2 regions of the Marinomonas sp. AWM4_232 genome follow, and region 1 is predicted to be linked to the other one. Evidence: predicted binding sites of a transcription regulator. Region 1 holds the regulator's gene; the other holds the start of a gene.
The links. The regulator sigma-54, encoded in region 1, starts transcription at its own class of promoters, with help from an activator protein. The targets are predictions, from matches to a motif close to TGGCACNNNNNTTGCTNT.
Positions count from the first base shown of each region.

Region 1 (15,058 bases):
ACGGCGATCAAAGCGGTTCGTCAGCTCAACCAGTGCCGCATCACCCTCGGTACGAACACGATTTACAATTTCTTCAACACTTTTCTGAACACTTGCGTCAGACACGCTTTCCCATGAAAGCAGCTGATCTAGGTCCTTACGAAAGCCCTCATCTTTTGATGAAAACTGTCTAATATTCAATTTCATAAACGTCTAAGCCTCAGCTGAAACTGCACCATTCAACATATCTAAAATAGGCTGAATGTGCTCATACTTCGTTTTATAAGCTGCTTTATTTACTACTAATCGGGTACTGATATCTGCAATCAAATCACGAGCTTCAAGGCCATTAGCGCGTAGCGTATTACCTGTATCTACAATATCTACGATTAGATCAGCCAACCCCATAATCGGTGCAAGCTCCATCGCCCCATAAAGCTTGATAACATCCGCTTGAATACCTTGCTCAGCAAAGTACGCTTTGGCCGTTTTAGTAAATTTCGAAGCGACTTTTAAACGGCGATTCGGTAGATCTTGCCCCTGAACTCCAGCCGTCATTAAACGACACTTAGAGATTTTCAGATCAAGTAACTCATAAAGATTCTTCGTATTCGCTTCCATTAAGACATCTTTACCCGCAACACCGAAATCGGCTACGCCATGCTCAACATAAGTCGGCACATCGGTTGCGCGCAAAATCACCAGCTTAATGTTTTCGTGATTGGTATCAAAAATAAGCTTACGGCTTTTACTGATGTCTTCTAGCGGATAAATATTTGCTTTCTCAAGCAGAGGAAGCGTCTCTTTCAATATGCGCCCTTTGGATAACGCAATCGTTAAGGTTTCGCTCATGTTAATTCAGAACCCTTGAAATCTTTGCACCCAATGCACCAAGCTTTTCCTCGATACACTCATAACCACGGTCAATGTGGTAAATTCGGTCAATCTTAGTGTCCCCTTCTGCAACCAATGCAGAAAGGACTAACGAAGCAGACGCACGTAAGTCAGTCGCCATAACTGGCGCCCCTTTTAGCGCATCTTTGCCGCGTACAATCGCCGTATTACCGTTCACTTCGATGTCAGCGCCCATGCGAACCATTTCGTTCACATGCATAAAGCGGTTTTCGAAAATATTTTCGATCACACTACCAACGCCCTCAGCAACAGCATTTAATGCCACAAACTGCGCTTGCATATCAGTTGGGAAAGCTGGGTATGGAGCGGTTGAGATATTTACAGCTTTAGGGCGACGACCTTCCATATCAAGCTCAATCCAATCATCGCCACACGTTACCTTAGCACCCGCCTCTTCTAATTTAGACAGTACCGCTTCTAAACTGCTGACATCAGTATCAGTGACACGCACTTTGCCACCAGTAATCGCACCAGCAACCAAGAAGGTTCCTGTTTCAATACGATCAGGCATAACGGAATAAGTCGTACCACCTAGGCGTTCAACACCCTCAATAGTAATGGTGTCTGTGCCATGTCCTGTAATTTTTGCACCCATCGCAATAAGGCATTCTGCCAAATCCACCACTTCGGGCTCACGTGCAGCGTTTTCTAGGATAGTAGTACCCTCTGCCAACGCTGCAGCCATCAATAAGTTTTCTGTGCCCGTCACTGTTACTTTATCAAAGAAAATACGAGCACCTTTCAAACGACCATCTACGCTGGCAATAATGTTGCCGTTATCGACAACAATATCTGCACCCATTGCTTCCAATCCACGCAAGTGGAGATCAACAGGTCGACTACCAATTGCGCAACCACCTGGCAATGACACAACAGCACGACCAAAATGCGCGACCAAAGGCCCCAAAACAAGAATGGAAGCACGCATTGTCTTCACAAGTTCGTATGGTGCGTCACAGTTATCCAATGAAGAGACATCTAACTCAACATTCATGCGCTCATCAACCACAACACCACATCCCATGGAGCCAAGTAGCTCTAACATAGTGGTAATGTCATGTAAGTGAGGAAGATTTTTGATCGTGATAAGATCTTTAGTAAGCAGTGTCGCTGCAAGAATCGGCAAAGCAGCATTTTTTGCTCCTGACGCTCGCACCACACCATTCAGAGTGTTACCGCCAGTAATTAGCAATTTATCCATTCATTTCTCTCTTAATTTTTAAAGACTTGCAAATTGAGCTGGTGTATACGTTTTCATCGTAATGGCATGAATTGCACCAGAAGATATTGCGTCTTGTAAATGAGAGTAAACAAGCTGCTGTCGTTTCACTGCGTTTAGGCCTTCAAAAGCCTCAGCAACAATTGTGATTTGGAAGCTGCAGTCAGCACCGTCAGTCGTTACCTGGCTGCCTTCAATTTTTGATTCTAATAAAGCTTTCACTTCGGAGGCGTTCACAAAAACTCCAATTTCTATTCAATGTTCTATGACAACTATTGTACCCCAGCCAACTCAGAATTTGTCAGCTTTATAACGCAAAAACAGGAGTTTCCTCCTGTTTACGTTTTCTAGTCGAACTGAAATATCTTCTGTACACCATAGAGTTTAAACATTTCTTTAAACTCTGCTCGACAACCCAATAAGGTCAGAGCCTTGCCAGAACGCCTTATTTCAATCAACAAGGCAATAATTGGGGCATTCATTGACTCTAGTCCAGAAAGATCAAGGGATTGATCGCTTGAGTACTTCACCCCAACCAAACTTTTCTTAATCTTTAATAATTCAGTCGCATCATAGCGTCCCACTAAACGCCAAACAGCATCCGCTGTCTGCAACTCCATTTTATTCCCCTCCAGACGCCAATGAAGATTGCCAAGCTGCAATAGCTCGATCAATATCATTACCATTCTGCTGCATCATCACCCCGAACTGCTTACGAAAGGTCAGACCGAAGTTGATGTTATTGATCACCACGTTGCTTAACATCCATTGCTTAGCAGATTTAGGCTCCATGTAAAACGCAATATCAACAGGACTACCATCGCTAAGCTGAAATTTAGCGTCTACACGTACTTCGCGTCCTGGTTTTTGTCGTGCCAGCGGCAAAACCGTCAAGCGGCTTGGGTCAAAGTCTATCACCGCAGCACTGTATGTTTTCAGCAACGTACTCTCGGTTACAGAGACAAACTCACTAATCTGTTTTGGCGATGCTTGGCGATAGTACTTACCCATTACTTTTTTAGCTAAATCATCAAAATCCACAACCGGCGCTATGATTTCCCTCATAACCGATCTCAATTTCTGCGGATCACCCTCAAGAACATCTCGCTGATCCACTATTTTGGTCTTGAAGCCACCTACAACTCGAAGCACCTCTTCTCGAGCACCCTCAGGGTTTACGGCAGCAAATGTGTGCGAAACCCACAATAAAGACATCAAAAATATACCAATGGCTTTAATACGCATTACTCATCTCCCCCTGCACTCATTAGAAATTGACCAATCAGGTTTTCAAGAACCAGTGCAGATTGAGTATCGTAGATTTCATCTCCATCTTTAAGCACGTCTTCCTCAGCCCCAATTGAAATTCCTAGATATTTCTCACCAATCAAACCACTTGTCAGAATTGCGATAGCACTGTCGGTAGGAATGTTATCTACTGTAGCATCAATACTCATCGTCACTTTAGCCATGTAGTATTGCTTGTCATATTCAATACTCTCTACTCGGCCTACGGTCACCCCAGCGATGGTTACTTTAGCCCTATCTGTCAGACCACCGATATCATCAAAGTGTGCTTGTATCGTATAGCCGTTAGATTTCTCATTAAATGCTAATCCACTGACCTGCATGGCGAGATAAACAAAAGCAATCACACCAAATAGCATAAACAAGCCGACTAAAACGTTTGCTTTCGCATCCTTCATTATCAAAAATCTCCAAACATTGCTGCGGTTAGCAAAAAGTCTAACCCTAAAATAGCCAATGACCCCAACACCACAGTTCGGGTCGTCGCACGACCAATTCCTTCTGAGGTTGGCTGACAGACATAACCCTGGTACACAGCAATCCATACGATCGCGATAGCAAATACCAAAGACTTCATCACACCATTCATGATATCGGTATTAAAGTATACGGACTGCTGCATGCTGCTCCAAAAAGAGCCTTCATCCACTCCAAGCCACTGCACTGACACCAGCATCCCAGCCCAAATTCCCACGGCTGAAAATATTATCGCTAGAATGGGCATACAAGTTACGCCTGCCAATAACCTTGGCGCAATAACCCGTCGTAGCGGATCTATGCCCATCATTTCATAACTGGATAACTGCTCAGTTGTTTTCATCAAACCAATCTCAGCAGTCAAGGCTGACCCTGCCCGCCCAGCGAACAGCAACCCTGTTACCACAGGTCCCAATTCACGCAGCAAGGTTAAGGCAAGTAGCTGCCCCACTGCCGACTCAGAGCCATAATTGGTCAATATGGAATATCCCTGCAACGCGAGCACCATTCCAATAAAGGCACCTGAGACAATAATAATGATCAGCGACAGCACACCAACCGAATAAATTTGTTTAAAGTAGAGCCTAATGGCCTCATCCCAGCGAACAGGCAATCGAAACAAAGATTGAAATAGAAAAACACCTGCCTGCCCCACCGACTCGATGTATTTGTGTATGGCAAGATATATTGTCTTCACTGACACTAAGCCTCTAACAGTTGTGTTTCATAATTAGGTGCAGGGTAATGAAAACCTACAGGCCCATCTGCTTGCCCTTGCAAGAACTGAACAACCCTGGGATCTGAAGACTGCCGGACCTCATCAGGCGTACCCGCTAAAATGACTCGTCCTGCCGATAACAAGCAAACATGATCGGCAATACTAAGCGACTCTTCAACATCATGAGACACCAAGACACTGGTTATGTTCGCAGCACGATTAAGACGTTTAATCAATTCCACTAACACGCCTTTAGAAATAGGATCCTGACCCGCAAAAGGCTCATCATACATAACTAGATCAGGATCTAATGCGATCGCTCTTGCTAGCGCAGCTCTGCGCGCCATACCGCCAGACAACTCAGCTGGCATTAGATAAGCTGCACCACGCAAACCAACACTTTGCAATTTCATCAGCACAATATCGCGTATCATCGCCTCGTCAAAATCGGTATGTTCCTGCAGTGGTAAAGCGACATTTTCGTAAACACTCATATCACTAAATAACGCACCACTTTGAAACAACATGCCCATTTTTCTGCGCGCCTCAAACAGCTCTTTCCTGGATGCCTGCGCCACATCTAGACCAGCCACTTCTACAGAGCCCGAGCTAGCTTCAATTTGACCACCAATCAAGCGCAAAAGCGTTGTTTTCCCTACACCGCTTGGCCCCATAACTGCAGTAATTTTGCCCTTTGGTATTTGCAAGGTAATGTCTTCGTAAATAGCACGACCACCTCGATGAAAGGACAAATTCTTGACGTCAACATAGACTTCCACTGATGACTCCTTGAATTAAAATCGAACGGATACTAGCACCGTAAAAATGTAAAAGATACGCCATCAAAACCAGCTTGTAACGCCAGCCTCTTGAAATCCTTCAATAAACCACATTAAATGGTGCGCTTTACGATCCTCTCTCACTGTCTTTAGGTATTTAGCGAATGCTCATGTTTTCCTTAGCACTGATTACTGGCCTTATTTTACTCGTTATCAGTTCAGACAAATTTATTGAACACGCCGCATTAGTTGCTGAAAAGCTTAATGTAAGCCCTATTGTTATTGGTATTACATTAGTTGCTTTAGGTACCTCTGCTCCGGAAATGGTCGTGTCGACCATTGCCGCATTAGACAATGCACCAGGCATTGCTGTGGGGAATGTCATTGGCTCAAACATTGCCAACATTGGTTTAGTTTTTGGCGCAACGCTATTGTTGGCCGCTGTTCCGATCAATGGCAGCTTAGTGAAGAAAGAAATCCCTCTAGTCCTTGGCGTCACTCTGCTTGCAGGTTTTCTCATGATTGATCAACACCTATCTTTTATTGATGGTGTAGTGTTGATTATTGCCTTTATTGGCGTCCTCTTCCTATTGCTAAGAAATTCAAAAAACTTAGAGGAAGAATTAACAGGCGATTTACCTGAAGACGATGGCGGTAGCGTGGCGCGCTCTTTGTTAATTGCCGCCATCGGCTTAGCCGTTCTTATTGGCAGCTCTAAGCTACTAGTATGGGGAGCCATCGGCATTGCCTCAGCATTAGGAGTGTCTGATTTAGTCATCGGCCTCACCATTGTCGCGATTGGCACCAGCCTACCAGAATTGGCAGCTTCCATTACTAGTGTACGAAAAGGACACCACGACATAGCAATCGGCAATGTTTTAGGCTCCAACATATTCAATTTAGCGACAGTACTTCCTTTACCTGCATTGATTGCACCGGGCATCATTGAAAATACGGTAATTGAACGAGATTACTGGTGGATGTTTGGTTTTACCCTTTTATTTGCATTTGCTGTTATCATCTACTCAAAGCACCGCACAGCAAGCATCCCTCGATGGTTAGCATTGCCACTTCTAGGCGGATACGGTGCCTACTTGTACCTGTTAGCAATCTCTGGCTAGATCATGCAAACATCAATTAAAAAGTTTTTTCGACACAAAGGCATCGCTGGCTTTCTAGCCATCGCCCTTGTATCAATAGCGGTTTTCTTTATTGGAAACCGCCCAACACTCTACATATTGGACGAACAAAAATTATCTGACGCACCTGACTTTTTCTTGGAAGACGTCACCGCTCGCTCTTATAACCAAGATGGCAAGTTACAAGAAGTACTGCAAGCACAAACGGCCAACCACTACCTTAGAAATCAAACCACGCTAGAGCTTCCGGTCGTGACCCGCTACACAGAAAACTTAAAATCTGTTACCTCTGCAGAAAACGGCCTATTAAATGATCGAGAAAACACGGTCACATTCAATCACAACGCCAAAGTAATTCGCTACGCAGACAATGTTGAGACTGGTCGCATTCATGCGGATACACTAGTTTTCAACAACGACGACCAAACGATTATCAGTCATGGGAACAGCGAACTCATTACGCCTCAAGGCACTACCAAATCTGCTAGCATATTTTTCAATCTTACTGACAATACCGCAACCTTAAATGGAGGCGTTTCAGGACACTATGAAGTTTCAAAGTAACAAACATCTTATAGCTTGGGGACTAATCAGTCTCGCAAGCAGCGCTGCCTACAGTTTGCCAAGCGATCTTTCACAACCAATTAATATTGAGGCCGATAAAGCAGCATTTAACCAAAAGGAAGGCACTGCTAACTACAGTGGAAATGTTGTCGTCATTCAGGGCAGTATTCGAATAGAAGCACAATCTCTCACTATCAACACAAACCCCGAAACCGGTGAGTTTGAGTCATTAGCCGCGAAAGGAACACCTTCACTATTTACTCAACAGCTAAATGAAGCTGGCGATCAAATGAAAGCAACTGGCAACACATTGAATTACAACGTTGCGAACGGGCAACTGGAAATCCATAAAAACGGCTACCTCCAGCGCGGCGAAGACGAAATTTCAGCCGACTTTATTCATTATATATTGAATAACGGCACTTTTAATGCTGAAAACCGTGGTAGTGGTCGCGTTAACATGACCCTGCAACCCGTCCAAAGCGAACAGGCAAACTAGACACATGGCGATTCTTGAAGCAAAACATTTAGCCAAAAGCTATAAAAAACGCCAAGTAGTGAAAGACGTTTCACTAGAAGTTCGTTCCGGCGAAGCTGTCGGCTTGTTAGGACCTAACGGTGCAGGTAAAACGACTTGTTTTTATATGATCGTTGGTATGGTTTCAAATGACCTAGGCGGCATTTTCATTGATGGCGAAGATGTCACCAAAGACGCCATGCACAGTCGCGCTCAAAAAGGCATTGGTTATTTACCGCAAGAAGCCTCTATCTTCCGTAAAATGACAGTAGAAGATAACCTTCTCGCGATACTTGAGACGCGAAAAGATCTCACTAAGGCAGCACGTATCGCTAAAATGGAAAGCCTACTTGAGGAGTTCCACGTCACCCATATTCGCAAAAATCTAGGTATGGCTTTATCGGGCGGCGAACGACGCCGCGTAGAAATTGCACGCGCTCTGGCCATGAACCCTAAATTTGTCCTATTAGATGAACCTTTTGCCGGTGTCGACCCAATATCGGTTGGTGATATAAAAGGCATCATCAAACACTTACAAGCCAGTGGAATCGGAGTACTGATTACGGATCATAACGTTCGCGAAACATTAGACATTTGTGATAAGGCTTATATCGTTGGCAATGGCCGTATCATTGCATCAGGCGAAGCCGAGGCCGTTATAAACAACGAACAAGTTAAGAAAATCTACCTAGGCGACGACTTCAAACTATAAGCCCCCTTATTTTTCCTATGAAAAGGGAGTACTATGCACAAGTCATTCCAAATACTTAATTATAAAAGAGTTGCGCTATGAAGCAGTCCCTGCAACTTAAAATCGGACAACAGTTAACCATGACGCCACAACTGCAGCAGGCAATTAAATTGCTGCAGTTGTCGACTCTTGATTTGCAACAAGAAATTCATGAGTTTCTTGAATCCAATCCATTATTGGAATTGGACGAAGAAGAAGGTTTTCAAACTGAGAGCGATTCACGTCAAACTGAGCTTAGTACGTCAGGCGAATCCAATAACGAAAGCTCCGAAATCAGCTCCGAGACACCTCAGCTCGAGTCTGAGTGGACGGAAAGCATCCCTAACGAACTGTCTATAGACAGCAATTGGGATGACACATACCAAAATTCTGCAGCTGCAGCTGATACCCCAGCTTTTGAAGGCGAACAAGATCTCGACGGCAGAAATGCTCTGTCCGAAGACATGCAAGACCACTTAATCTGGCAGCTTAATCTGACTCATATGTCAGACCGTGACATTGAAATTGCTTATGCAATTATTGATAGCGTGCAAACAGATGGCTATCTATCAATGAGCTTAGAAGAGATTTTCCAGGCTTTAACCGTCGAACTCGAAGATCTAGAGCTTGATGAAGTGACTGCCGTGCAACACCGCTTACAACGCTTCGATCCTGTTGGTGTTTGCTCACAAGATTTACGTGAATGCCTGCTTGTACAACTGGAAGCTTATCAAGAACACCCTCTTTATCGAGCGACTTTTAGCGTGGTCGATCAACACCTTGCCTTGCTTGGCAACAGAGACTACGCGCAACTTAGCCGTAAGACCAAGCTTAAAGAAGAAGCACTGAAAGAAGTTATCACCCTAATTCAGCAACTCAACCCGAGACCTGGGTCGTTGATTGATACCAGTGAAACAGACTATGTTATCCCTGATGTTACCGTGAAGAAAAACAATGGCGTTTGGCAAGTAGAGCTAAACAACGACGCTCTGCCACCGGTTAAGATTAACGAAACCTACTCGGCTATGGTGAACTCCAAAGCATCAAGCGATGATATTTCCTATATAAAAAATTCTTTACAAGAAGCTAAATGGTTTATGAAAAGCCTACAGAGCCGCAACGAGACTTTACTAAAAGTTGCTAGCTGCATTGTATCGAAACAAGTTGAGTTCTTTGAAATTGGCGAAGAAGCCATGAAACCTATGGTTTTGCATGACGTTGCCGAAGAAGTAGGTATGCATGAATCCACTATTTCACGTGTTACAACGCAAAAATACATGCATACCCCCCGAGGCATTTTCGAACTGAAATACTTCTTCTCTAGTCATGTAAACACTTCATCTGGTGGCGAGTGTTCGTCCACAGCCATTCGTGCCATGATTAAGAAGTTGGTAGCAGATGAGCCACCTAAAAAGCCATTAAGTGACAATAAACTAGCAACTATTTTAGCCGACCAGGGCATTCAAGTTGCTCGACGCACTGTTGCAAAGTACCGTGAAGCGATGAACATTCCGCCATCAAACGAGCGGAAGCGACTGATTTAAAGGCCAGCAAATATGTCAGTTAAAAATTTAGTAAAAACAGATCTAGTGTTTGCGAAACAACAGATCTCTAGTAAAAAACGATTGTTAGAGCAGTTAGCCGAATCAGTTAGCGATCGACTACACTGTAACGCAGATGAAGTTTATGACGCCCTGCTCGGACGCGAAAAGCTGGGCAGCACAGGCATTGGCAATGGCATTGCGATACCGCACTGCCGTCTTGAGCAAGTAAACAGTGCTACGCTGGTATTAATGTCACTAGAAGAGCCAATTGATTTTGACGCAATTGATCGACGTCCCGTTGACCTAATTTTTGCCTTATTAGTTCCGCCACATCAGTGTGACGAGCACTTAGCCACTCTCGCGCAGATCGCGGAACTAGCACAAGCAGAACAGAAGTTAAATCAATTGAGAGAAAAACAAAACAACGAAGACTTGTTTGAAGCGTTTAACGCTTTACTGTAAGGACACCCTCATGCTGGAACAATCAGTCGAAATTATCAATAAATTGGGGCTTCATGCTCGCGCGGCTGGCAAGTTGGTAGAAACAACAAGCCGATTTACATCTGACATCACGATCGAGAAAGAAGGCCGAAACGTTGATGGAAAGAGCATTATGGCAATGATGATGCTTGCCGCTGCGAAAGGTACGACCATAAATGTGAAAGTAAACGGAGAGGACGAGGCCGCAGCAATGGAAGCCATCATCGAACTTATTAATGATCGATTTGGAGAAGGCGAATAGCCGAATGAGCGATCAGTCCACTTTAGAACACTTACAGACGGTTGCCGAATCTCTTGAATCCGGCGCCACCATGCAAATTCGTTATTTGCTCAATGGTGCTCTACCTGCACAGGACGTTGCTCGCCTTCTAGAATCTTCCCCCCTAAAGAGCGTAAACTTCTTTGGGAACTGATTGATCATGCTAATCAAGGAGATGTCTTACAATACGTCTCAGAAGAGATTAGTGTTCAATTCATGAAGGACATGGATACCGAGCGTTTATTAGCGGTATCTGAACACTTCGACAATGATGACTTAGCAGACATCCTGCAACAGCTTCCTGAAACCTTGGTTAAGGAAGTGCTGGCCTCCATGACCGCACAAAATCGTGCGCGCATGGAATCCTTAATGAGTTACTCTGAGGATTCGGCCGGTGGCTTGATGAACACCGACACGATAACGATTCGGCCAAATATTACTATCGATATCGTGTTCCGTTTCCTACGACGACACTCGGAACTCCCAGAAATGACTGATAACCTATTGGTTGTCAGTAGATCCGATCGCTTTCTGGGGACTCTCCCCCTGCGCAAACTCCTAGTAGCCGATACGGACACCATAGTCCGTGACATCATGGAAACGGACTGTGATGTCATTTATGCCCATCAAAGCGCCGCCGAAGTTGCGCAGCTTTTTGAAAAGATGGACTTGGTCTCTGCCCCTGTCATTGATCCGGAAACAAAAAAACTACTTGGTCGCATCACCATTGATGACGTCGTAGACGTTATCCGAGACGAAGCAGAACACTCGATGCTACAAATGGCTGGTTTAGATGATGACGAGGACACCTTTGCCCCCATCATGCAAACCACTCGACGTAGGGCAGTTTGGCTTGGCATCAATTTGATTACTGCATTTATTGCTTCTTACGTTATTGGTCTTTTCCAAGACACACTAGATAAAGTCGTTGCACTAGCGATTTTAATGCCGATTGTTGCGAGCATGGGAGGCATTGCAGGCTCACAAGTCCTAACACTTGTAATTCGGGGCATTGCCTTAAACCAAATTGGCTCATCGAATGCTAGATGGCTCTTGAACAGAGAGGTCGTCGTTGGCTTGATAAATGGTGTATTATGGGCCTCCGTAATCGCTTTGCTCACAACCGTATGGTTTGGAGACATTAAAATTGCTTACGTCATAGCTGGCGCGATTGTTATCAACCTTTTGTTTGCTGCATTGACAGGTACATTGTTACCCATCGCATTGAAAAAGCTTGGTATTGACCCTGCTTTAGCGGGAAGTGTTATTTTGACAACCGTGACCGATGTGATTGGCTTTTTGTCTTTCTTGGGCTTAGCCACACTCTTTTTACTATAGAACGATTTAACCATGACAGATTTTGAACACTACGAAGACAACGAAGAAGAATACAAGAGCAAAACTCAAGTAAAAAGAGAAATGGAAGCTCTGCAAGACTTAGGTGAAAAGCTCACCAACCTAAGCGCTGGTCAACGCAAAAAAGTACCTATGTCAGACACCCTACGCGCTGCACTTGAAGAAGCTGATCGTATTAAGCAATGGGGCGCAAAACGTCGCCATTTACAGTACATTGGTAAGGTAATGCGCACAGAGGATGCAGATGCTATCGCAGCACGTTTGGAATTATTTGATAGTACGTCAGCCGCAAACAATAAGCGCTTTCATCAACTAGAAGCAACACGTGACGCACTGATTGGCGAGAACGGTAAAAGCATCCTCGACCAGTATATCCAAGCAAATCCAAGCGTAGATATTCAACAATTACGCTCACTAGTAAGAATGGCAGCAAAAGAAGCAGAACAAGGTAAAGCGACCACTCAACGTAAGAAACTTTTTAAACTCTTGCGTGAAGTACAAGACGCTCAGTTAGGCCTGCTTTAGTAGTCATATTACAAACGGCGATGCTTCAAACAAGGCATCGCCGCTCTCACTTCTCTTAGATATTCTGTATCTACTTTGAAGTAAATACTTCCCTGATCACTTTCATTCATGCTACCAAGCAACTCACCCCATGGCGAGTATGCGACGGTATGACCATAGGTTTGGCGTGTTTCATTGTGCCAGCCGACTTGATCAACACCGGCAACGTAAAACTGGTTCTCTATGGCCCTCGCTTGCAGCAACGTATGCCAATGAGCTTCGCCAGTTTTAAATGTAAAAGCAGATGGTACTACAACTATCTCTGCCCCCAGTTCAGCTAGACAACGATAAAACTCAGGAAACCTCAAGTCATAACAAACACTTAATCCCAAATTAACGCCATCAATCTGCACAACAACAGGGGTCACTTCACCAGGCTCGATGAAGCGTGATTCTCGATAAGATGAGGCTTTATCCGCAACATCTACATCAAACAGGTGAACCTTATCGTAACGGGCAACCTGTTTACCATCCGGACCAACTAATATGGACGCCTGCCTAACACGCCCATCAGAAATCAAGTTGCCAAACTGATCATGGGCCATGGGATGTGAGCCTATCAGCACAAAAATATTGTGTTCGATAGCAAATCGCCCGACAGCTTCAAAAACCTTTGTGGTTGCATCTGACAACGCCACTTCTCGCATTTGCTTAGCATCAAACAAGAAAACGTTCTCGGGTAGCACTATGAGCCTAGGCTGATTCACCATGGCTTGCTCCATCAACAATAAAGCCTGCCTAAGATTTGCCACACAATCCTTAGTACTGGTTAACTGAACGCAAGCAACACCTAGACTAGCCATATTATGGTTACCTTATTGGGGAATATTTGACTGGAGTAACCTTAGGATCACTAAAAGGGCCTTCAATCTGATATTGAATACTCGTTACTTTCGAAAGCTGATCACCAATTAACTTGTCCGTTATATATAATAGGCCCGCAATCTGAGGCGTGGCCAACAGCAACCCCGCAACAGGCAATGTACTACTAATGGGGATAGTTGCCGTAAGGCGTTCACTTAAAGTCTCGTCAACAAGGTTGGCTGTCCCCTGAAGAGAAATTTCTGCTGTGGGAGAGACCACACGAACTGGATCCGAAGTGGTTAACATCCCATTAGCGATCGATAAATCCCCACTAAATCGATCGAAAGGCGTACCCGGTTCATATAAGTCAGAGAAATCAAATGTCAGTCGTTTGGCTAGAGCATCCACGTTGAATATACCCAATAATCTTAAAAAAGGTGGCAGCTGATCAACCTGATTAAAGTTTCCTTTTTGTACATTAAAATGGATTCGTCCGGCTAAAGACAAGCGATCAAAGGAAAGCAGCGAGTCTTCCCAACTAAGCAAAGCCCCCATTTGATACTTGTTCGAACTTAAGAAAGGAGTTGATGAGAATTTTTTTGTCAATTCTCGAGCATTTTCACCTTCCGCATTAATAGTCAATTCAACATTTTGTTCGTCGCCCCCCTGCCAGAAAATTTGCCCTACAAAGTCTCCTTTAGGCAATTGCGTGGTTATATTATTGATACGTACTTTATTTCCTAGGTTCTCAACGTTAGCCGACCAATCTCCATAAGGGCGATTATCAACAAAAACTTGATCGACCTTCAAGACCATAGAAGGTACTATGCTTGGTTGTATTTTAGTCTCTTGTTCACTTGTAGTCGTAGCTTCCGTAGCGGTCAGCCAGTTTAAATAGTGAATATGCAGCTCAGGTTCAGCATTCGTCTGATTCAGTACTCCATTGAACTCATCTGAGGTCACCGATAATGGGTGTCCATCTTTTGCACGAGTATAAGAAACTTTTACATTATTAAATTGATTTCTTTCATTTACAGGAAGTGAATCGACAAGGAGATCAAGAGATCGAATCCAGTCAGGTAACTTCGTCGGTAAGCTTTCACCTACCCCAACACCTGACTCATTAAGTTCTTCTTCAGAGGTTTTTTTAAAGTCCTCAACAATAGGCAGCCAAGTGAACCAATCAAATTCATCAAACTGACCGTAAATAGATAAACCCTTTTCTATCTTTTGGTCCTTAGGGAGAGGCTTTGCAAGAGAAACATGCCCTCCCTGAAGCCCATTAGAATCCGCCAGAATTGAACCATAGAGCCAATCTTGAGAGGACACATCAACCAACACCTCATCATTCAGCGCGGCAATATGAATATCAGTTGGCACCGAACGGCTAGATGCTTTTGCTGCTGGAGCTGGCAATGCCAGCTTCACACCCGTTAAATCGGTTTTAAGATAAATATCTACCTGTCCGGGCTTACTGCGCCCAATTTCAAGCTCTCCCGAGTAACTGGTTTTACCTTCCAGTCTTGATAAAACAGGCTTAGGAACATTTCGCCACAACGCCACCTCATGAGCATCTATGTCGCCCAAAAGCGCTCCACTAACTATAAAGACACCGTCTTCTGCGAGCTGAGATGTCAGCCTCAAGTGACTTTTCCCACCTAAAGTTTCTATATCAAACTCTGTAT
Region 1 is NZ_JBSWTA010000001.1:4,033,822-4,048,879, forward strand. Features, by position in the region: gene hisD (histidinol dehydrogenase) at 1-186, opposite strand, end outside; gene hisG (ATP phosphoribosyltransferase) at 193-831, opposite strand; gene murA (UDP-N-acetylglucosamine 1-carboxyvinyltransferase) at 833-2,095, opposite strand; gene ACXAC1_RS19145 (BolA family protein) at 2,114-2,350, opposite strand; gene ACXAC1_RS19150 (STAS domain-containing protein) at 2,461-2,733, opposite strand; gene ACXAC1_RS19155 (MlaC/ttg2D family ABC transporter substrate-binding protein) at 2,735-3,358, opposite strand; gene mlaD (outer membrane lipid asymmetry maintenance protein MlaD) at 3,358-3,819, opposite strand; gene mlaE (lipid asymmetry maintenance ABC transporter permease subunit MlaE) at 3,822-4,601, opposite strand; gene ACXAC1_RS19170 (ABC transporter ATP-binding protein) at 4,601-5,395, opposite strand; gene ACXAC1_RS19175 (calcium/sodium antiporter) at 5,560-6,516, shown strand; gene lptC (LPS export ABC transporter periplasmic protein LptC) at 6,520-7,098, shown strand; gene lptA (lipopolysaccharide transport periplasmic protein LptA) at 7,082-7,597, shown strand; gene lptB (LPS export ABC transporter ATP-binding protein) at 7,602-8,327, shown strand; gene ACXAC1_RS19195 (RNA polymerase factor sigma-54) at 8,405-9,889, shown strand; gene ACXAC1_RS19200 (PTS sugar transporter subunit IIA) at 9,902-10,351, shown strand; gene ACXAC1_RS19205 (HPr family phosphocarrier protein) at 10,362-10,631, shown strand; partial or broken gene mgtE (magnesium transporter) at 10,636-11,987, shown strand; gene yjgA (ribosome biogenesis factor YjgA) at 12,000-12,530, shown strand; gene ACXAC1_RS19220 (carbon-nitrogen hydrolase family protein) at 12,539-13,372, opposite strand; gene ACXAC1_RS19225 (YhdP family phospholipid transporter) at 13,380-15,058, opposite strand, start outside.

Region 2 (15,058 bases), 3.3 Mb from region 1:
ACTGGGATCAAACTTCCTCCGGGAATGTACAGCGTATGGAATGGTTGCCGATTCGCTCCGATTCGACTCGTTTAGCGGCGCTATTAACAGGCGACGTTGACGCCATCTCACCGGTTGCGCCAATCGACATTGCCCGTGTGCAACGCACCCCTGATATTCAGCTGCTGTCAATGACGGGAACGCGCATCGTGATGTTACAGCTCAACCAATCCCGCAGAAAAGAATTGCAACATCCTAAAGTTCGTCAAGCGATGAGTCTTGCCATCAATCAAAGCCTAATCGTAGAGAAAATCCTTAGAGGCTATGGTGAAGCGGCGGGGCAACTCAGTGCAACGGCGTTTGCCGGTCATATCAGTGATTTGATGCCCCAATACGATATTGAACAAGCCAAACAATTGATGGCTGAAGCTGGCTATAAAGAGGGCTTTCGTATCACCATGATGGCGCCGAATAACCGCTACATGAGTGATGAAAAAGTGGCTCAGGCCGCTGCGGCGATGTTAGAAAAAATCAACATTAAAGTAGACCTTAAAACCTTTCCTAAAGCCCAATACTTCCAGTTGTTTGATCAACGGGCGGCGGATGTCATGATGCTGGGTTGGCAGTCGGACACCTTTGATTCCAATAATATTTTTGAGTTCACGTTGGCGTGTCGAGACCTTAAAACAGGTTTGGGCACTTATAACGCCGGAGAGTTTTGTGACCCTTTGATTGAGCAAGGTGTTCGCTTAGCTAATCGTGAAATGCAACCTAAACAGCGCGAACGTATCTTGCAGGGGATTGAACATCACACTGCACAGGAAGCACTGGTGATTCCGTTGTACTGGCAACCGATTATTTGGGCGACGAAGCGCTCGGTTCGATTAGAAGGCGTGTTAAACTTTTTGAATTTCCCATACTGGGGCGATTTAGAAGTAAGCGAAGGAATCCATGGTTAGCTTTATTGGGCGCAGGCTTTGTCAGGCGCTGTTTGTGCTGCTGATTATCAGTGTGGTCAGCTTTGTTATTCAAGATAACCTGGGTGACCCCGTTCGGCAGATGGTCGGCCAATCTGTGTCCTTGCAGGAGCGGGCGGCCTTACAACAAGAGCTGGGCTTAAATGACCCTTTATTGCAGCAGTATGGTCGTTTTTTGATGGGAGCACTGCAAGGTGACTTAGGCATGTCATATTACTATAAGCAGCCTACCTTGGATGTGATTGTAAATCGCTTGCCTGCAACGCTCGAGTTATCGTTTTGCGCTTTGCTGTTGGTGATCATTTTAGCGACGCCACTTGGTGTTATTGCCGCCATTCACCCCAAAAGCCTATTATCCAGAGCGGTTCTATTTATTAGTACATTGGGGCTATCGATCCCGATCTTCATTGTCGCTGTTTTCCTGATGTACTTCTTCGCCATTGAGTGGCGCGTGTTACCAAGCTTTGGTCGCGGGGAAACCACTTCTTTTCTAGGGCTTTGGCAAACAGGGTTGTTTAATCAAGATGGACTGCGACACCTTTTACTGCCAAGTTTTTCTTTAGCATTTGTTTTAACCCCTATTTTTATTCGCTTAATCCGAGCGGAAATGCAAGATGTGCTGCAAAGTGATTTCATCCGCTATGCATGGTCAAAAGGCATTTCAGCATCGCGTATTTACTTTCTACATGCGTTAAAAAACACCATGCTACCTGTCATCACGGTAGGTGGGATTCAGGCGGGAACACTCGTCGCTTATACCATCCTAACCGAGAGTATTTTCCAGTGGCCGGGTATGGGGCTATTGTTCATGGAAGCCGTAACACGAGTGGATGTGCCATTAATATCCGCTTATTTAATGGTGGTTGGGGTGATTTTTGTAGTGACCAATACCTTAGTCGATGTGGTGTACAGTATGGTCAACCCTAGAGTTAGAATTCCGGGCTACAGCGCATGAGTTTGTTGCATCGTCCCCACGTTTCCCCTGAGCACGTTACCCGTGTACGTCACCTGTTGATGGCCATTCGTGGCGATAAACTAGCACTGTTTGCTCTGCTGATTTTTGTCTTTTACTGCTTGGTCGCTTTACTAGCACCTTTGTTGTCACCTTATGACGTGAACAGCACCGATTTTATGGATCTCGAAAATGCTGAGCTAGCGCCCTATTGGCAGACGGGGGACAGTCGCTTTTTGCTCGGGACCGATACCCAAGGACGTGATCTATTGTCGGTGATTCTGTATGGCACGCGTTTGTCTCTGACGATTGGCGTGTGTGCGGTGCTGATTCAAGTGCTACTTGGGGTCAGTATAGGCCTTTTATCTGGCTATATTGGCGGACGTTTGGATGCGTTCTTGATGCGTGTTGCGGACATACAACTGTCCTTTTCGACCATGATGGTTGCCATTGTAGTGTTAGCGATTTTTCAAACGATGTTTGGTAATGCGGCGTATCAGCAGTTGGCGATGTTAATGCTGATTTTAGTGTTAGGCATAGCAGAGTGGCCGATTTTTGCTCGGACGGTACGAGCCTGCGTATTTGCCGAGAAAGAGAAAGAATACGTTGATGCGGCGCGCATTTTGGGGGTAAGCAAGCTCCATATTATGCTGCGCCATATTTTACCTAATACTGTGTCGCCCATTTTGGTCATCCTAACCATTCAAATTGCCAATGCCATTGTTGCTGAAGCGGCATTGTCATTCCTTGGGCTAGGGATGCCGCCGTCACAGCCATCACTTGGGGCTTTGATTTCATCGGGCTTTAACTACCTTTTTTCTGGTGCCTGGTGGATCAGTGTGTTCCCAAGTGTCACCTTGATTTTGCTGATCTTTGTGATGAATTTATTAGGCGACTGGCTACGTGATCACTTAAATCCGCAAGAGATCAGGGGCTGACTATGAGCTTGTTATCGGTCAATGGTTTGAGCGTAAAGTTCCGACAGCGCCATCAGGATTTGGTGGCTTTGCACGATGTCAGTTTTAGTTTGGACCGCGGTGAGAGAATTGCCATTGTCGGGGAGTCGGGAGCGGGTAAGTCTGTTTTGGGCTATGCCTTGGTCAATCTATTGATGAAGCCTGGTTACATTGATGCTGGGTCCGTGCAGTTTGATGGTCGCGAGTTAACCAAGCTAAGCCCTAAGCAATGGCAAGGAATCCGGGGCAAGAAAATCGCGATGATCTTCCAAGATCCTATGGTGACGCTTAACCCAGTGTTGACCATTGGCGCGCAGATGATTGAAGCGATCCGTAGTCATACTCGCATTGCTTATAAAGACGCTCGAAAGCTTGCGATTGAAAAGCTCGCACACGTGCGTATCTCAGCGCCTAGTCAGCGTTTCGATCAATACCCTCATGAGCTGTCGGGCGGTATGCGACAGCGGGTAATCATTGCCATCGCTTTGTTGTTAAATCCTGAAATCATCATTGCCGATGAACCTACTACGGCGCTGGATGTGACCATTCAGGCTGAGATATTGCAGTTGCTAAAACAAATCTGTGCTGACAATGGTGTGGCGCTGATTTTGATTACCCATGATTTTGGGGTGGTATCGCGGATTGCTGAACGAACCTTTGTGATGTACGCGGGGCGTATTGTGGAGCAGGGGCCGACGTTAGAGATTATTAATGATCCGCAGCATCCTTACACCCAAGGTTTGTTAAATGCATTGCCGCAAATGGCGTTACCAGGTCAACGCCTCAACCAAATTAAAGGCAATATGCCGCCTTTGAACGATCAACCAAGCGGATGTGCCTTTCATCCACGTTGCCCTTATGCGGAAGAGCGTTGTCGACAGAATCCACCGGGCTTTGTGTACAGTGGCGTGTCTACCGTAGCGTGTTACGTGGTGGAAGATATGTTGTCTGAATTTTCCCAGTACGATGGAGACGACTCTTATGAGTAAGCCGTTGGTGACGTTCCATCGTTTGGAAAAAGTGTTTCGTACTCGTTCTGAATGGCGTTGGCCGTTGCGCTGGCCGCGTAAGCAAAGTCGTCATCCGAAAGTGTTTGCTTTAAATGGTATTGATCTCAGCATTCATCGTGGTGAAACCTTATGTGTGGTAGGGGAAACGGGTTGTGGTAAGTCTACTTTAGCGAGGCTACTCGTTGGGCTTGAGCGTCCTGATGAGGGTGCGGTGTACTTTGATGATCAACGCATTGATCAGTTAAGTGATAGCCAAAGAATGCCATTTCGTAAGAAAATACAGATGGTGTTTCAAAACCCCTATGCCTCGCTCAACCCTCGAATGACAGTGTATCAAATCCTGCGCGAAGCCATTCGACTGCATCATGCAGGCTGGTCGCGTACGCAAGTGGATCAGTTTATTGAAGAGCTGTTGCTATCTGTGGGATTAACCAAAGACGCAGAAGACCGTTATCCCCATGAGTTTTCTGGAGGTCAGCGTCAGCGCATCTCTCTAGCCCGTGCATTGTCAGTAGAGCCCGAGTTAATCATTGCGGATGAGCCATTGGCCGCGCTTGATGTATCAGTGCAGGCGCAAGTACTGAACTTGATGATGGATAAGCAAAAGGAGCTTGGCTTAACCTATTTGTTTATTACCCATGATTTGGCTGTGGTGGAGCATTTTGCAACGCGAGTCGCTGTGATGTATTTGGGTCGTGTGTGTGAAGTGGCTGATCGTGCGACATTGTTTGATGCGCCAAAACATCCTTATACCCAAGCATTACTGTCATCTATCCCGCGTTTGGATAACTTAGATCTGGAACCGATTCATCTTACCGGTGAAGTACCGACGCCTTTAGAAAAGCCGATGGGGTGCAGCTTCTGTAACCGCTGTCCACTCGCTAATCAGCGTTGTTATGAACAGACTCCAATGCTGGTCACTCAATCTGATGGTAGCCAAGTGGCATGCCATGCAGTGGAGGAGGGGCGCACATGGAAATAAGGTGGCTAGAAGACTTTATTGCTTTGGCGAAGACGCGACACTTTTCTCGTGCTGCGGATGAGCAGAATGTGACGCAGCCGACTTTCAGTCGTCGTATTAAACTACTGGAAGAAGAAATGAAGGTCACGTTGATCGACCGTAATACGTTGCCCCTGTCATTAACGCCAGCGGGCGAGATCTTTCTGCAAAGTGCTGAGCTGATTACACGACAGCTGCGAGACACTAAGGCTCGGTGTCTAGAGATCAAAGAGCAGGAGCAGTCGCAGATTCGCTTCGTTACAACGCAGTCGTTATTTTTGGGCTATTACCGAGAATTAGTGGCGCCGCTTTGTGATCAATTGGACATTAAGATCGATGTAAATATGAAGTCGAGTTCGTGGGCGGGGGCTGACTTTATTAATGCCATGACGGCTAATGAGGCGGACTTGATGTTGTGCTTCTGGCACCCCGCTATCGGCTTCTTGAAAGAGTTGGATGAAGAGAATTTTGAGAGCATCACTATTGGCCGTGAAATACTCGTTCCTTGTGTGGCGGTGGATGAACAACAAAAGCCTATCTATGAATTACCTGGTAGCCGGAAGCAGCCGATTCCTTACATTGCTTACGATGATGTGACCTTTTTAGCGCCAGCCGTGCAACATCACCTACAACGTCAGCATGAAGTGCCGCAGTTGCAAATCTTAGCCAGTAACATTCATGCGGCAAGCATTAAAGCCATGGTCAAAGAGGGCTTCGGCGTGGGTTGGTTGCCAAAGCGTTTAGTGCAGGATTCGTTAAGCTACGGGTCGTTAGCTTTGGCGGGTGCTGTGAACTGGAACGTGCCGTTGGAAATCCGTGTTTATCGAGCACGAACCAATGCTAACCCTAAGTTAAACGATGTTTGGCAAGCGCTTAAAGACTCTGCTTTTTAAGCCAATTTACAACTCCGTGCCCTACACGATGGCCTGTGGCAAAACAGGCTGTGAGCAAGTAGCCACCTGTTGGCGCTTCCCAATCTAACATTTCACCCGCACAGAACACCCCTGGAAGGCGGTTCAACATAAAGAAGTCATCAACACTGTTTTCTAAGACGCCGCCAGCGCTAGAAATGACCTCTTCGATGGGCTTCGCTTTATAGAAACACACAGGGGTATTTTGTAAGCAATGAGCTAACTTCTCAGGCGTGTCAAACTCATGCTTTGAGTAATGTTCATAAAGTAATGCGATCTTGGCGGCATCAAGCTTTAGTGTACGCTTAAGGTATTTGGAGAAAGACTCTTTCGCCTTGGTTTTGGTGAGTTTTTGAATCAGCTGATCACGGCTTAGATCTGGGGTTAAGTTGATACGTAAAGTGGCTTTCTCGCTGCTATTAATCTCATCTCTTAGATATTTTGAGTAGGCATAAATCAAACTGCCTTCCATGCCATCTGCTGTGACAATGCATTCGCCTTTTCGAGAGACGGCTTCTCCAGCAGGAAGAGTGAAACTAAACTCAACGCCTTTTAACGGTGCTCCAGCGCATTGCTGTTTAAGATGGTCACTCCAATTACTGTAGAAGCCACAGTTAGTACTCTCGAGGGGCGCGACGTCTACTTTGTTTTGCTCCAGTAATGGAACCCACTTTCCATCAGAGCCTAACTTAGGCCAGCTTGCTCCGCCAAGAGCGAGCACGATTGCGTCCGCTTGGACCATGGAGGTTTCACCAAGGTGCTCAAAAGTTGCCGTCCGTTCCTCTAACCCCACTAGTCGGTGACGCATATGAAAAGTCACTCCAGATTCTCTGAGGCGTTTTAACCAATTACGTAGCAACGGAGCGGCTTTCATCTGTTCGGGAAAGACCCGCCCAGAGGTACCGACGAAGGTTTCAATACCAAGCTCGTGAATCCACTGACGAAGGTCGGTCGGTGTGAATGCTTTTATCGAAGGCTCAAGCCAAGCGGATTTGTCGTAATAGCGTGTGAGAAAGTCATCATAAGGTTCAGCATGGGTGATGTTCATGCCTCCAACGCCCGCTAACAAAAACTTGCGGCACGCACTTGGCTTGGCATCAAACACTTCAACCGAAAAGCCAGCTGATCGTATGACTTCTGCCGCCATCAAACCTGCTGGGCCAGCACCTATTACCATTACTTTCTTCACTTGCTCACCTTCACTTTTTAATTAGGCGGAATGATAGCGAATTGTGCTTAAACTGCTAGTTTTAAAATCAAGTTCGCCTTGTCAAAACTTAAAGAACAGCTACTTTAAAATTACCAAGTTTGTACTAAAAATAACAATTTCTGGGCGGCTTCTAATTAATATTAATGACTACTAGTGCAAACAAATTTATTGATGACAAAAGGGACTTATTTGAGCGGGGGTAGTTATGTTCTCGATTGGAAATAAAAAGAACCAACAAGCATCTAAATCGGCAGATCTAGAGGAATTAACGATACTAAAAAGTGAGTTGGATGCAATACGGTCTCATACTGCCTTCATACGATTTGATCCAAATGGAAACATACTCAACGCGAATGGAATTTTCTTAGCCGCAGTAGGTTATACCTTAGAAGAAATCGTTGGTAAGCACCATCGAATGTTTTGTAAGCCGGAATATGTTGAGTCAAATGAGTATCGGAACTTCTGGTCCGACCTTGCTAGTGGCCATGCCTTTGGCGGGACCTATGAGAGACTCAACAAAAACGGCGATATCTTATTCCTTGAAGCGAATTATTTTCCTGTCAAAAATGAACAAGGAACGGTGACAGAAGTTATTAAGATTTGTAACGACGTCACTAAAACCAAGCAGGATTTGAGTAATAAAAATGCCATACTTGAAGCTCTAGACCGATCGCAAGCGGTCATCAGCTTTGAACCCGATGGAACCATTCTAGACGCTAATCAGAACTTCCTTAATGTAGTTGGATACAGCCATGAGGAAGTAGTTGGTCAACACCATAGAATGTTTTGTGATGATGAGTTTTATCGTCAGAATCCTGACTTTTGGTCAAAGTTAGCTAATGGCGAGCTATCTCATGGGCGTTTTAAACGTATCGATAAAAGTGGCAACGTGCTGTGGCTCCAAGCAACTTATAACCCGATCTATGATGACAAAGGTCGAGTTCATAAGGTGATTAAATTTGCATCGGATATCACCGAGCGAGTGAGTCTAGCAATGAGCGCTGTAGACATGGCCGCTGCAACATCGGAACAGACGAGCCAAATCACCTCAAATGCTGTGCAAGTTCTTAGTGAAGCAGTTGATACGTCACATAATATTGCAGAGCAGGTTTCTGAGGCGACACGTGTTGGTGAGCAGCTTATGGAGCAGTTTAAAAGTATCGCCGACATTGTTGTGACTATCCGCTCAATTGCGGATCAAACCAATTTGTTAGCGCTAAATGCAGCCATCGAAGCGGCTAGGGCAGGGGATGCTGGACGAGGCTTTTCCGTGGTGGCTGATGAGGTACGACAGCTTGCGAGTAATACGTCTGACGCGACCGCAGAAATTACAAAAGTTGTGGACTTTAACCATGAGCTGATTAAGCAGATTGATACGGCATTGACTGCAGTATCAGGTATTGCCATGCATGGGGAAGAAAGTATTAGCAATGTTTCCAAAGGTTTGGAAGAGGTCAGCCAAGGGGTTGAGCAATTTGTGCAAATGGTGGAAGCGATGCGCCCATAGCTGTGTAAATTTAAAGAGTGGCGTCTCCACCAGGACTCGAACCTGGAATAGCCGCTTAGGAGGCGGCAGGTATATCCCGTTTACCTATGGAGACACGCCACAAGGATTATATCAGCGATATGTTATCAGGCAAGCCAAAGTTCTATAGCTGGCTGTTCTATAAAGGAATTTATGGAAAAGAGAGACCTAGGCACGGCCAATGGTATGTTTGCTACTGACTGGTCTGGTGTTACCGCTAGAGGTATAGACTTTATTTTTACGGTTATGGCCCTGAAGCATTTCGAACAACGTTTTGTTGCGTTTTTGTAATGTAGACAAAACCCGAGCGTTGGTTTGGTTAGCTTGTTTGCACACCTTCAATAACTCGTCGCATTCTGCGATGAGTAATTTAACGTCTTCCATGTTGTTTTGCTGATCAAGCCAATCAAAGAACTGTTTATCACTAGGTTGCTTGGGGTGTAAAACTCCAAACTTTATTAGCATGCTTTGACGTTTAGCGTTGGCACTATCGATTGCATCAAGCAACGATTTTTTTTCTGAAGCTAGTTGAAGTATATCGTCAGGTGTGGCAGTGGCTAGAGCGCTGCGCTCACGCAGGAGAACCTCGGACAAATGTTCGAGGTTCTCTTTGATTTGAATAAACAGCGGGGCAAGCGGAATCATGAGAAGATCCTAATTGAGTTAGGCAAACAACTCATCGATCGAAAGCATGCTGCTTGCTAACTTTTCGGTGTCAATCTTGTATTCACCTGCAGCAATGGCTTGTTTGATTTGTTCAACTTTATCCATATCAACCTCAGATTCATTATCTGAACCTTTTACTTGCAGCGATTGCGCAACGCTGCTCAACTGAACAGTATCTTCTGCTAAGGATTCTTTGCTGTTTACTGAGTTCGACTGTGAAGCGTTATTTGCTTCATCTTTTTGAACTCTATCGTTTTTGTTTGTTGATAGGGTAGGCTGAGTACCTACACCAGAAATATTAATAGCCATGTTACTTGCCTCCAGAATTAGTCCGCTAATTCAGTTATCGGTCTTACAAGCCTAAACTTTAATAAAAAGTTAAGCTATTTTTAACTGAAGATAGCAAGTCTTGATTTGTTAGTAGTTTACTAAAACCTCTGAGTCGCTGACAACTTTTCCGTACACAATTCGACCAGAACTTGTGTTTTTGACACGTATTTGCTGCCCTTCTACGCCATCCTCTAGGGCTGTGCCGTTCATTCTTACTGAAATGTTGTCGCTTTGAGCAACGATCAGGACACGACTTCCCTTTTTAACTAGATTTGGCAGCTCGGTTAATTGATCTGTTAAGAATGTATTAATCCGTATGTTGCGTGCGGCTATCAATCCATAAGGAGGATTGGCAATAGTATAAAGGTGCCCTCTGATGTTATTGAGGTTTGTTTCACCAATGACGGTGTTTTTTTGGTTGATGGTGCTACCTCTTGGAATAGGGGTAATGGCTTTGATTCCTTTCACGAAGATTTCTTGAGTAACAGGAACATACGATTTCCATGTTGGTGAAGAGCAACTGATGCCATATGATGTTCTTGATGTTGCTTCGGGACGTTGATTTTCTATGCTAATAGGTTGTTGGCAGTCTGGTAGGTAATTCAATGCCACTTTGTTCTGAATATAAATATTGATTCGAGCATTCGGGTAGATTGATTGTAATCTTTTGTATTCAACCTGTTTAATAAATTGTTCGATTTGGGTTTCTATTTGTGACGCACTACTCCAACTGGATAAAAAAAAGAGTAATATGGCTATAGGCTTATTGTGACCCATCGGTAATCTCCAAGGATATCGACTTGGGTTAGTAAAAATAACAAAATCACTCTATCATTTGATGAGAGATTTTCATAACAATAGGGTTTCTCCCTGTATAACAGAGCGCAAATTTTAGGAGGCTTTTATGGCCGGAGTTCTCGAGAGCGTAAACCAGCGTACCCAACTCGTCGGAGAAAACCGTCTTGAATTATTGCTTTTCCGCTTAAACGGCAAGCAGATTTATGGCATCAACGTTTTTAAAGTTAAAGAAGTGTTGCAGTGCCCCAAATTGACTAGCATGCCCCATAGCAGTCCTGTTGTACGAGGCGTTGCGCATATTCGTGGTGGCACCATCCCCATTCTGGATTTGGGGCTGGCCACTGGCGCCAGTCCAATTGAAAACATTGAACACTGCTTTGTGATCATTACCGAATACAACCGCCGTATTCAAGGTTTTTTGGTTCGCGGTGTTGAGCGCATTGTGAACATGAATTGGAGTGATATTCAGCCGCCACCAAAAGGTTTATCTAACGATAACTATTTGACTGCTGTCTGTCAGGTTGAAAAAGAAATGGTTGAAATTATTGATGTAGAGCAAATCCTTTCTGAGGTTGCTCCAACGCGTCAAAATATTTCTACGGGTATCGTGACAGATGATATTCAGGAAAATGCGAAACAGCATCATATTCTGATTGTTGATGACTCTTCTGTAGCACGTAAGCAGATTAAGCGTTGTATGGAAGATGTAGGCTTTGCTACAACTGTTTTGTGTGATGGCAAAGAAGCGTTAACTTATCTACAAAATTTGGTCGCAGATGGAGTTGATGTAACCGAGCATTTTTCTATGGTTATTTCAGATATTGAGATGCCAGAGATGGATGGTTACACATTGACGACAGCTATTCGCAATGATAGCCGTCTTCAAGACCTATTTATCTTGTTGCATACCTCTTTAAGTGGTGTGTTTAACGAAGCGATGGTGAAAAAAGTAGGAGCGGACGGCTTCCTAGCTAAATTCCAACCTGACGAACTTGCTAGGATCGCTATTGAAACGGTTGCGGCAACCGAAGAAGCGTAAGGTTTCTTATGTCAGTGATCCGCAGTAAGGAGTGTGCATGCTAAGTAGTTCAGGTTCGATCTCTCCTCAAGGTTATGACCGCTTTCGAAAGTATCTTGAGAAAGAGAGTGGTATTTCCTTAAGCGATAATAAGCAATATCTTGTCGCAAGTCGCTTAGGCAAACTGTTAGAGCGAGAGAAGTTCACGAAAATTGAAGAGTTGGTTGCCGCACTCGAACGAAGCGGACGAGTCTCCAAGCTTCGTGAAGAAGTGATTAATGCCATGACGACAAATGAAACGTTGTGGTTCAGGGATAGTCATCCTTTTAAAATTTTGAAAGATGTGATTCTTCCGCAAATGGATAAGCGTCCAGTTAGAATTTGGTCTGCAGCGTCCTCTACAGGACAAGAGCCTTATTCGATTAGTATGATTCTTGAAGAGTTTAAGCAATCCAAACCAGGGATGTTAAAAGCAGGTGAACGGATCGTTGCAACGGACATTTGTACAAATATTCTTCAACATGCCAAACAAGCCGAGTATGACAGCTTAGCTATTGCCAGAGGATTGAGTCCAGAGAATCAAAATCGCTATTTCGATAAGATTAATGATGCTGTATGGAAAGTGAAGCCTCATATCTCTTCAAGGGTGGAGTTTAAACATCTAAATTTGATTGATTCGTTCACAACGCTTGGAAAGTTTGATGTTATTTTCTGTCGTAACGTACTGATCTACTTCACTGCTGAAACTAAGCTAGATATTCTTAAACGAATGCATGCATCTTTAAATCCTGGTGGTTATTTATTCTTAGGCGGATCTGAAGCGCTAAGTGGGTTGTCTTCTATGTTTGACATCGTTCAATGTCACCCCGGTATTGTTTATAAAGCGAAATAGCTTACACGATATTTTTTGCTATCTTTAAAAACGGCAACTTACTTTTAAGTTGCCGTTTTTTGTTTGCCGCCTATTGCCAGTTTTGAGTCTGTTGTTTTCTAAGGTGTTGATATTTAATGTTTTTTATTTCTGGCACTTATTTTGCTTTATTAAGCTCAAATAAGTTGTTGCTGTCGAAATGAGGTGTTTATGTCGATTTCTTTCCAAGATGCATTTGCGGGACACGATCAGATGTTGCTGTTTCGTACTGCACGTGCCTCTGTGCTAGCAAACAACATTGCCAACGCAGATACGCCTAACTATAAGGCACGTGATATCTCGTTCGAATCAATGTTGTCAGCGGAACGAGATCGTATTCAGCTAGCTGGTGATGATGATCAGCATATTGCTGGAGAGAGCTCATTTGCTAAAGATGATGACTTGCTTTATCGAAATGGTAGTCAGCCTTCTTTGGATGGAAACACAGTTGACATGCAGCGAGAGCAAGCAGAGTTTGCGCAAAACTCATTGCAATTTGACACCAGCTTTATGTTTTTGGATAGAAAAATCAGCGGCATGAAGAAAGCGCTGACTGGAGGACAATAATGTCGTTAAGTAATATTTTTGCCATTTCCGGTTCAGCGATGAGTGCTCAAACTGTCCGCTTAAATACGGTTGCCAGTAACATTGCCAACGCTGATAGTGTGGCCAGCTCTGCCGATCAAACCTATCGTGCTCGCAAACCTGTGTTTCAGCAGATGATGACTGATGCTTTGCGTGAACGTGGTTGGAATGCATCGGATGATATTACTTCTGGAGCGTCTGGCATGGGTGTTCAGGTGGCCGGAATTGTTGAATCGGATGAGCCGTTAGAGCCCCGTTATGAGCCAAATAGCCCGATGGCAAACGAAGAAGGTTATGTTTTTTATCCGAATGTGAATCCGGTCGAAGAGATGGCCGACATGATGTCTGCTTCGCGTTCGTTTCAAACAAACGTTGAAATAATGAACTCTGCTAAAAGTATGATGCAGAGAATGTTGACCTTAGGTCAGTCCTAAGGGGGTGAATGATGTCTGATATCAACACAAACTCTGCATTATCTAGCTTGATATCCCAATACGGGACCGATGAAGCAAAGGCAAAATCTGGAATAACAGCGACAACCAGTACTGAGAGTGCTGATGGTTTAGCCAATCAGGATGTGTTTTTGCAGCTCTATATTGAGCAGCTTAAAAATCAAGATCCAACTGAACCGCAAGATACAGGTGACATGGTTTCGCAAATGGCTGAATTTAGTTCATTGGAGCGTCTCACAAATATGGCCTCAGAGATGTCTAATATGACGGAAGCTCTGATGTCTAACCAAGCATTAACTGCTTCAACATTGGTAGGAAAATCAGTATACGTTGATAGCGACACGGCGACGGTAACAGATGGTAGCTCAGTATCCATTAAAACGTCATTTCCAGATGATGCCCAAACAACGACTCTAAACATCTTAGATGCCAGTGGTGAAGTTGTTAAATCGGCCACACTTACTGATGAGAATTATACATGGGATGGTACGGATAATGACGGTAATGTTGTAGAGAACGGTGAATATACGTTTAGTGTGACGTCACGCAACGCTGATGGTGAGGTGACAGAGTTAAGCACTCAAGTTCCGGCTAGAATAAATAGTGTCACTATTAATGGTTCAGACGGAACAACTTTGAATGTTCAAAATTACGGCAGTTTAGCACTTAGTGACGAGATTGAAATCGTCAGTTAGCGGAGGAAATAATTATGGGTTTTAATACAGCACTGTCAGGTATCAAAGCGTCCGCTGACTATTTAAGCGTGACTGGTAATAATATTGCTAACTCTGATACAACTGGCTTCAAGAAGTCTCGGATAGAATTTGGTGATTTATATAATACAAGTGTAGTCGGGGCTGGCAGTAGTAATACGATTGGTAGTGGCGTCAGTGTCAACAACATTGCTCAGGAATTCTCAGCAGGTAATATTTCAAATACGGATAATAATTTGGACTTAGCCATAGATGGTTCAGGCTTCTTTGTTGTTGATCAGGGCGGGACTCAAACATATACACGGGCTGGCGACTTTAAGCTTGATTCTGAAGGCTATCTAGTGACAAATGATGGTGGTGTGGTTCAAGGCTACAATGCTGTCGATGGGATTATTGCTGGGGCTTTAAGTGACCTTCAGGTTCCAACAGAACGTATTGCGCCAGAAGCCTCAACAGAAGTTGGGGTCGAGCTAAACCTAAACTCTGAATCTGAAGACGTGCCTGCATACATTGGGTCGACATTTGATCCGGGCGATCCGGATACTTATACCTATACGCAAACGGCCAATACAGGGGGGGCTACACCTCAGGCTGTCACACTGTATTATGCTAAATCTGAATTGCCTAATACTTATCAGGTATACGCTACGGTAGACGGTGAGCAAGTAGACCCAGCAACCGGAACAGCTTACTTGGCAGATACCTATGTCACATTTGATGATGCCGAAGGTACTTACTCCGAAGCCATCACGGGCACTGCTACTCCTTATGCTCCGTTATATGTCGGAGGAACTGAACCGACTGCAACGTCTGACCTAGTCGATCCAACAACGGTCAATGCTATTACTGTGGCTGGTGTAACGTTTGATTATACTGGCGGAAATGAAAACTATCTTGAACCTGAAAATGTTGCTCGAGAAGCATTTGATCCGGCGGACCCTGAGACGTACACCTACGGAAATACCAACACTATTTATGATGCGTTGGGAGAGAAGCATACGATCGGCTACTACTTTATTAAACAGGGCGAAGACAATACTTGGGAAGTGAAAGTAACCGTAGATGG
Region 2 is NZ_JBSWTA010000001.1:756,131-771,188, reverse strand. Features, by position in the region: gene ACXAC1_RS03730 (ABC transporter substrate-binding protein) at 1-938, shown strand, start outside; gene ACXAC1_RS03725 (ABC transporter permease) at 931-1,911, shown strand; gene ACXAC1_RS03720 (ABC transporter permease) at 1,908-2,846, shown strand; gene ACXAC1_RS03715 (ABC transporter ATP-binding protein) at 2,849-3,853, shown strand; gene ACXAC1_RS03710 (ABC transporter ATP-binding protein) at 3,846-4,856, shown strand; gene ACXAC1_RS03705 (LysR family transcriptional regulator) at 4,847-5,767, shown strand; gene ACXAC1_RS03700 (TIGR03862 family flavoprotein) at 5,748-6,974, opposite strand; gene ACXAC1_RS03695 (methyl-accepting chemotaxis protein) at 7,201-8,502, shown strand; tRNA gene ACXAC1_RS03690 (tRNA-Arg) at 8,521-8,596, opposite strand; gene ACXAC1_RS03685 (flagella synthesis protein FlgN) at 8,689-9,165, opposite strand; gene flgM (flagellar biosynthesis anti-sigma factor FlgM) at 9,184-9,495, opposite strand; gene flgA (flagellar basal body P-ring formation chaperone FlgA) at 9,604-10,293, opposite strand; gene ACXAC1_RS03670 (chemotaxis protein CheV) at 10,421-11,353, shown strand; gene ACXAC1_RS03665 (CheR family methyltransferase) at 11,391-12,224, shown strand; gene flgB (flagellar basal body rod protein FlgB) at 12,414-12,809, shown strand; gene flgC (flagellar basal body rod protein FlgC) at 12,809-13,261, shown strand; gene ACXAC1_RS03650 (flagellar hook assembly protein FlgD) at 13,270-13,974, shown strand; gene ACXAC1_RS03645 (flagellar hook protein FlgE) at 13,989-15,058, shown strand, end outside.
Region 2: flgB (flagellar basal body rod protein FlgB) is a predicted target of sigma-54. The motif match lies at 12,355-12,372, and genes of this name have one in related genera.